DNA from 2 places in the Exiguobacterium sp. s5 genome. Region 2 is predicted to be linked to the other one. Evidence: a T-box and tRNA genes for the amino acid it is inferred to sense, from the RefSeq annotation. Region 2 holds a T-box; the other holds one or more tRNA genes.
The links. The T-box of region 2 lies ahead of argS (arginine--tRNA ligase). A T-box ahead of a tRNA ligase gene usually reads a tRNA of that ligase, here a tRNA-Arg.
Positions count from the first base shown of each region.

Region 1: it has a tRNA-Arg gene. The T-box ahead of argS (arginine--tRNA ligase) is inferred to sense a tRNA for this amino acid. The anticodon was not compared.

Region 1 is NZ_JACSLK010000001.1:698,086-702,281, forward strand. It holds gene KNP60_RS03670 (DUF2179 domain-containing protein) at 1-301, shown strand, start outside; gene KNP60_RS03675 (hypothetical protein) at 364-804, shown strand; gene KNP60_RS03680 (MerR family transcriptional regulator) at 862-1,557, shown strand; gene clpP (ATP-dependent Clp endopeptidase proteolytic subunit ClpP) at 1,599-2,174, opposite strand; tRNA gene KNP60_RS03690 (tRNA-Arg) at 2,326-2,398, opposite strand; gene KNP60_RS03695 (RNA polymerase factor sigma-54) at 2,522-3,667, shown strand; gene KNP60_RS03700 (glutaredoxin family protein) at 3,669-3,926, shown strand; gene KNP60_RS03705 (sugar-binding transcriptional regulator) at 4,039-4,196, shown strand, end outside.
Region 2 is NZ_JACSLK010000004.1:299,820-304,015, forward strand. It holds gene KNP60_RS10600 (GGDEF domain-containing protein) at 1-1,014, opposite strand, end outside; T-box leader at 1,167-1,379, shown strand; gene argS (arginine--tRNA ligase) at 1,433-3,115, shown strand; gene KNP60_RS10610 (metallophosphoesterase family protein) at 3,153-3,731, opposite strand; gene KNP60_RS10615 (YajQ family cyclic di-GMP-binding protein) at 3,728-4,196, opposite strand, start outside.

The DNA.
Region 1 (4,196 bases), on a different contig from region 2:
CGTCGGCGGTTACGTCGAGCGTAAGCTTGCCATCGGCTACAACATGATCCAAGTCCACACGCAAGAGTTCCCGGCCGAGCTCATCCAAAAGATGCGCGACAGCGGTTATGGTGTGACGCACTACCAAGGTCAGGGACGTGACGGCATCCGATATCGTCTCGACGTCTTGGCGGCACGGACACGGATGAAAGATTTGCGGCAAATGGTCGAGGAGTATGAGCCGAAAGCGTTCCTCGTCGCATTCGATCCGATCGACTTTAAAGGCGGCTATATGATGAAAGGGCTCCGACGCCCGAAATGAACGGGACGACTCACGGAAGTGGGTCGTTTTTTCGTGGAACGGGGAATACAAGAACAAAGGAGATGAGCGAGTTGAGACGAAAAGGGTTATGGATCGTCGTGGTTGGGTTGATTCTCGTCGGCGGCGCGTTGTTGGCCACCTCATTTTGGAAGTCGGAGTCCTCGATCAAACCGCCGCTCCCGACAGTCCGGGTCGGGTCGGTGACGGCCGAAGTGAAACAGTCGACGTTCTGCTGGTCCAATGGGGGCGAGGCGGTATGTGAAGACCACGGGTTGCCGGAAGCGGACGACTTGCAGCTCGTACCGGTCGAGCCGGGTGCCGAGATTGATGTCGAGTTCCATGCCGAGCCGTCGAACGTCTCATTCCATCAAATCATCGACGGGGAGCTCGTGCGGTCTGAACCCGTCGTCCCAGACGCACCGGGTGTCTATTTGTTTGAGACGGGCGGGGAGTGGCCGCGTGGGGACAGCCGCTATGTGTTCGGGGTCGAGGTCAAGGAATAAAAGAGTTGACCTGTCCGCTACGGGCGGCTTTATGATCAACGAGAAGGGGGGACGCCAATGATTCAAATCGGAAAAGTGGTCCATCTAACGGGGTTGTCCACTAAAGCAATCAAATGGTATGAAGCGAAAGGACTCGTCCGACCGACTCGTTTAGATAATCAGTATCGGTTATACGGGATGGAAGAAATAAGACGCCTGAACGAAATCAAGTTACTACGCCAAATGGGTATCTCGCTCGAACAAATTCAGACGGCAGAAAGTGTGAGCGAGTTACTCGACAGCAGACTTGATGAGGTCCAACACGAAATCGAGGCGTTGCGACAAGTCGAGCAACAAATCAAATGGATGCAAACAGGGGGAGATTCAATGAAAGTACGTTATGAGATGTGGGACCGGCCAAAAATCGTGAACGGCTATGTATCCGAACTCACCACAATCCCGTTCGTTTGGGAAAAACTGCAACCAGAGCTGACGACAGACGAATCATATGGCGTCTGTTTAGCGAAAGAAGAAGCTTATCTAGCAGGGATGACTGATCCTGTCATAGGAGAAGAGGGAAGACAGGTTGAACTGTCGGCAGGACGTTACCTTGTCGCCACGGTCGAAGGCGGAATCCCGGCCATCCCCACGACGTATAATCAACTTCTAGCGTTGCCGGATGTAACGTTGCGGGATGCACTCGATTTTGAGCGCTACATTCATGGGCAAGACGGAGCTGACGACTTGATTGAAATTTGGTTACCTGTCCAATAAAAAGAAGCGCCTTTCCCGGAGTTGGGAAAGGCGCTTTTGGATTAACGCGTCATGACCTTGTCGATGAGACCGTAGTCTTTCGCTTGTTCAGCTGACATGAAGTAGTCGCGCTCTGTGTCGCGCTCGATGACTTCAAGCGGCTGGCCTGTGTTGTCGGCCATGATTTGGTTCAATTTCTCGCGCATCTTGATGATGCGTTCAGCATGGATCTTGATGTCCGATGCTTGACCTTGCGTACCGCCGAGCGGTTGGTGAATCATGATCTCCGCGTTCGGAAGCGCGAAGCGTTTGCCTTTTTCACCGGCTTGGAGCAAGAAGGCACCCATCGATGCGGCCATTCCGATACAAATCGTCGACACGTTCGGTTTGATGAAGTTCATCGTGTCATAAATCGCCATTCCGGAAGTGATCGAACCACCCGGGCTGTTGATGTAAAGTGAGATGTCCTTATCTGGGTCCTCGGCTGCAAGGAAGAGGAGCTGGGCAACGATCGAGTTGGCGACGTTGTCGTCGATCGCACTTCCGAGCAAGATGATGCGGTCCTTGAGCAAGCGTGAGTAAATATCGTACGCGCGTTCCCCGCGACCTGTTTGTTCGATAACTGTTGGAATTAACATTGAATCTGCCTCCTTTATGTAGGTTGTAAACATATCATACCGCTATAGTCAATGTTGGTCAAACGATAGTCATCGTTTTTGACCTATTCCACGGTTTGACGATTCTAAAACGACAAAAGAGGCCAGGCATCTGCCTGACCTCTTTCTTTGATACACCCGGAGAGATTCGAACTCCCGACACCTGGCACCGGAAACCAGTGCTCTATCCCCTGAGCTACGGGTGCATGTTCTCTGACACGATTTATTATACATTTGTTTTTTTAAAAAAGCAATCCTGTTCGTCTCACTTTTTTTTGAGCGCGTTTTCCCGCCTTTCGCTACAATAGGAAACGAGAGGGGTGTGACCGATGCAACGCCAAGAACAACAGCAACTTCAAAAGCAACAACTGACCCAGGACATGGTCAGGCGTCTGCCGGTTCTCGAAGCAGACCGGACCGCGATCGCTTTTCAGCTTGGCCGCTTGTCAAAGCGGAACCCGAACATCGCCATCGGCAGCGGCGCGGTCGAATGGGTGGAGGACACGGCGAGCGGATTCGAGTCCCGTCTGTTCGAACAGATCGAGGAAGGAAGTGGGAACGAGGTCCAACGTATGCTTCAAAAGCGGCTCGTCCTCGCGCTAGACCACCGCGGCCTCTTACCTGATAGTGACTTCGTGCTCGCCCATCGCTTCGAGGTCGATGTGGCGGACATTGAGGCGGCACGCCAGGCGCTCTTGTTTTTAGAACCGACGGGGATCGGGGCGAAGAATGAGCGGGACTGCCAATATCGGCATGCGATTGAACATGACGACCCGCTCGTCTTGGACGTGTTCGAGGCGCTCGACGCGAACGTTGATGACATCCCGGGACGACTCGACATCTCGGTGGCCGAGTTCGACCGGGTGACCCGTATCGTGGCGACGTTACCGAAAACACCAATATTATATGAAGGAACCGAGCATATCATCCCGGAACTCGAAGTCGTCCGGCGTGACGATGAGCTTGTGACGACATGGTTCAGCCCAACGCTCGATGCGACTCGGATCGGGGACGACCGCGAGGCGAAGTGGTGGCACGAGACGCTCGAGATGCGGAATGCGACGCTTCATTCAGTATGGACGGTCATCGCGGAACGTCAGGTGGACTGGCTCGACGGCAAACTCGTCTTGCATCCGTTGACGCGGAAAGAAGTCGCCGAACGGATCGGCAAGCATGAGTCGACCGTCGGACGGGCCATCCAAGGAAAGTATGTGGCGACCGAGGGCGGGGTCATGGCGTGGCGCCACTTTTTCGTCAGGTCCACGGATCATGGGCAATCGCCGTTCATGGTGAAGAAGGCGCTCGCCGAACTGATTCAACAAGAGACGTCACCTTTGAGTGACGCCGCACTCATGCGAGAGTTGGCCCGGCTCGGCTATACGGTGACACGACGGACCGTGGCGAACTATCGGGAGGCGCTCGGTTTTGGAAACTCGCGGGAGCGGGAACGACAACTATGGAAAGGAGGGGACTGACATGGTGCTGACATTATACCGACGTGCCAACTGTTCGCTCTGCGAGGAGGCGCTCGTCATGCTCGAATGGCTCATGGAAGACTATCCGTTCGAACTCGAGCAGGTCGACATCACGGGCAACGAAGAACTCGAGGCAAAGTACTTGTTCGAGATCCCCGTCGTCTTACACGAGGGGCGCGTCATTAGTCAAGGGCGATACGATGACAGTAAAGTTGAAGATTTTGTTAAGTATACGCTTACATCGAAAAAAAACGTTTGAAGGGGTTGCAAGACGGAAAGGTCATTGATAAGATGAAGTCGTAGCGGTGGGACGCAAATATAAAAGTGGGACAAAAGTTGTCCACGCTTTAAGTCGAGGGGGAATGAGTATGATCCAGCAGCTGATTCAAGTTCAGAAGCAAATCGTTCCCGACATGCTCGATACGCTCCGACATCGTTACGACATCTTACATTACGTCCGGTTGATGCAGCCAATCGGCCGCCGGACACTCGCCACAAGCCTCGGGCTGACGGAACGAATCCTAAGACG
Region 2 (4,196 bases):
CGAGATGAAACTATGATAGTCGTCGTCAAATTCGTTCGACAGTGGTGCGTCCCATTCGAAGCGCATCTCATATTCGACCGAGGCTTCGTTCGGATAAGCGTGATCGAGCAAATCGAACACGATGTGACGGTCAATCGGCTGACGCGTCTTCAAATCAAAGTACAGGGTACGGTCGAACAGTTTAAACTCGACGAACCCTTCGTCATAGTGATTGAGCCGCTCACATTGACTGAGAAACACTTCGATGGCTTGCGCCTCGCTCTGCGATAACGACACGGCTTCTTTTGCCTCATCATACTGTTCAATCAACGATTTAAAGGCGTCTTGCCGGCCTTTTTGGATGATGAGCCGCTTGATGAAGAACGTCAACGCGGCAGCGATGCTGCTGACGACGAGTAAATTCGTCTCCCGGAACAACGAGGCCGCCAAAATGAAGACGAGACTGACGATATACGTATAAAACGCGATGCTCAGAAAATCGCGGACCGGGATGTCGACGCGGAACCACCAACCGACTTGATACTTTTGCACGACCGTGTTCAAGATGATGGCCAGAATCAAACCGGCGAGCGGCAGGAACGAGTCTTGAGAATAGAAGCCGAGACCGGTCACACCACCAAGTGCCAAGTAAACACCGGCTGGGATGGCAATCTCCAAGAAAGACGTGATGGCGTTCCAAGGATACGTGAAGCGGAAGCGTCGAAGCGCGACGCGCGGTTTCAAGTTGACGAACTGGAAGACGAGGAGACCAATCTGATTGACGAAAAGCGCCGTCTCGAAATCAAAAAACAAGAAAATGATGAGGACGATACTTTCCGAAAACGTGAAGTAGACGCCTTTCCGTTCGATGGAGTCCATTTGAAAAATGATGACAAGGAGCGCGATCAAGATGAACGGCAACGGCTCGATGGCGGGTATGTTCAATACGCCTGTGGCGAACAAGGTGATCGTCGATATGAGTAAAACACTCCATATGCTCCAACCAAGGACGGACATCTTGCGAAAATGGTTCATGGTTCCCTCCTATGTGGGAAAATTCGATATGTATGGTAGGAGATTCGGCACAATCATGCCTGAGTCCTGCCTATTCATCATAATGGCGGAATTCTAGCATTGAGTCTATATGAAATATCCTCTATAATGAAATTGCTTTTCAACCACATAGACGAAAGTCGATGAAAAAGAGAGTAACGATCGTTCCGTCAACAAAGCGACCTAGGGATTGGTGAGAGCCTAGGCTGACAAACATCGCGAAACGCACTTTTGAGATGCTGCCCGAACCTTAGTAGGCGTAGCCGGGGGACCCCCGTTATCACCGATAAAGCGGTCTGCGTCAAGCAGGCAAGAAGAGTGGTACCGCGGGCCATCCCGTCTCTTTGCATCTGTGCAAAGGGCGTTTTTTTTTATGAAAATTTTATAAGGAGGAATTGTAATGAGTTATGAACGCAAATATGCGGAAGCCTTGTCCCGTGTCATCGGGGACGAGTTGACGCTCGACCAAATTGAAGCTCTAATTGAAAAACCAAAACATGAGGCACACGGGGACCTTGCTTTCCCTTGTTTCCAACTCGCGAAAGCCTACCGGAAAGCGCCGGTCATGATCGCGACTGATATCGCGAACGATTTGAACGATGAATTGTTCACAAAAGTCGAGGCGGCTGGACCATACGTGAACGTCTTCTTGAGCCGTGACGTCGTGTCACAAGAAATCATCAACATGGTGCTCGACGAAAAAGCGGACTATGCGACGCATGCGACCCGCAACGAGACAATCGTGACCGACTTCTCGTCACCGAACATCGCCAAACCGTTCTCGATGGGACACCTCCGTTCAACTGTAATCGGGAACGCCATTAACCAGATCGCCCGTAAAAACGGCTACGACGTCGTTGGGGTCAACCACCTTGGGGACTGGGGGACACAGTTTGGAAAACTGATGGTCGCCTATAAAAAATGGGGCAACGAGGAAGCGGTACGTGAGCATCCGATTGCCGAATTGTTGAAGCTTTACGTTCACTTCCATGAAGAGGCGAAGACGCAACCGGAACTTGAGGACGAAGGCCGTGCTTGGTTCAAGAAACTTGAAGACGGCAACGAAGAAGCGACTGAGCTATGGACATGGTTCCGTGACGAGTCGCTCAAAGAGTTCCAAAAAGTATACGACTTGCTCGGCGTCGAGTTCGACAGCTTCCACGGGGAGGCGTTCTACAACGACAAGATGGACCGCATCGTCGCCATGCTCGAAGAGAAGAACCTTCTCGTCGAAAGTGAAGGGGCGATGGTCGTCTCACTCGAAGACGAGAACTTGCCGCCATGCTTGATTAAAAAGAAAGATGGCGCGACGCTTTACGCAACACGTGACTTGGCAGCGGCCGTTTATCGTCATGAGACGTATAACTTCGTCCAAGCGAACTACGTCGTCGGCGGCGAACAGGCGCTTCACTTCAAGCAGTTGTTCTCGGTCCTCCGTAAACTCGGCTACGACTTCGTCGATGGCATGCATCACGTGCCGTTCGGTTTGATTTTGCAAGAAGGGAAAAAGATGTCGACACGAAAAGGTCGCATCGTCTTGCTCGAGGAAGTACTGAAAGAAGCAATCGAGAAAGCTCAAGGCAACATCGCCCAGAAGAACCCAGAACTTGCGAACGCGGACGACGTGGCACGTATGGTCGGTGTCGGCGCGGTCATCTTCCACGACTTGAAGAACGAGCGCATCAACAACATCGAGTTCGACCTCGACAGCATGCTCAAGTTTGAAGGCGAGACAGGCCCGTACGTGCAGTACACGAACGCGCGTGCGAACTCGCTCCTCCGTAAAGGCAACTACGACGGCTCGACATTCACGGGTGCGGATGACGACCACACGTGGGGCGTCGTGACGATGCTAAACGCGTTCCCACACGTGATCACACGTGCCCATGAGCGCCGTGAACCGTCGATCATCAGCCGTTACGTCCTCGACTTGGCGCAATCGTTCAACAAGTATTACGGCCATGTCCGTGTACTCGAAGAAGATGCTGGTAAACAGTCGCGTCTCGCCCTCGTCAAAGCGGTGACGATCGTATTGACAGAAGGACTCCGTCTGATCGGTGTTCAAGCTCCAGAAGAAATGTAAGCACAAATAAGGGACCCTTTTGAGGGGGTCCCTTTTCCTATGCCTTCATTCGTGTGACTGTCCGGGTTTTTGTATCGTACAAACACCATTCCCGGTCGAAGATGACGGCGCCGACGTTGATGACGTACCGTTTTTTCTTCAATGTGAACGGTTTCCCGATTTCCCAGGGAATCGAACGGCCTTTCCGGTAAATCCCCGGGATATGGCTGTGGCCGATAAAGACGAGCGGATACTTGCCTTTCTCGACGATCGGTTCCCAGTCCGGACTCCAGTTCACTTGATGGCCATGCAAGAACAACGCCTCATCGAGCGTCGTCTGTTCCGGTAATAATGAAATCCGCGTCTTAACTGGATGCGACACGACGAGCACCTCGTCAATCCGTTCTTCTTGATTGCCACGCAGACTCGGGAACGTGAGCAGCGCCTCGTAATCCGGATCGTACGTCACGACGTCGGACACTTCGTGGAACCGTTCGTTCCGTCGCTTTTTGCCAATGTGGCATTCATATAAATCGCCGAGGCAGAGGATATGCTCCGTCTCACGCCGGACCGACTCGAGGACGGCCTTCAAATCATCAAACGAACCGTGCGGGTCACTGATGATGGCGAGCTTCATCGGTAGTTCGTAAATTGGGCATCGACAGACAATTCGAGCTCACGGACGAGCTGCATGACGGCTTGGAGGTCATCGCGTGACTTGGCCGTCACACGGATTTGATCGTCTTGGATTTGCGACTTCACTTTCAATTTTGATTCTTTAATGGCGTTGTTGATTTTTTTCGCATCGTCTTTATCGATGCCGCTCTTCAACTTGACGCGCTGACGGACGGTGCCACCGAGGGCGCGCTCGATTTTTTGGTAGTCGAGGTTTTTCGTCGGCACGCCGCGCTTGATCAATTTCGAGATCATGACGTCCTTCAATTGCTCGAGCTTGTAGTCGTCATCCGATACGAGGACGAGGTCGCCGTTGTCGAGTGACATCTCACTCTTCGATCCTTTAAAGTCGTAACGGTTTAAAATTTCTTTCTCGGCGATTTGGATCGCGTTCTTCACTTCTTCCAGGTTCATTTCTGACACAATA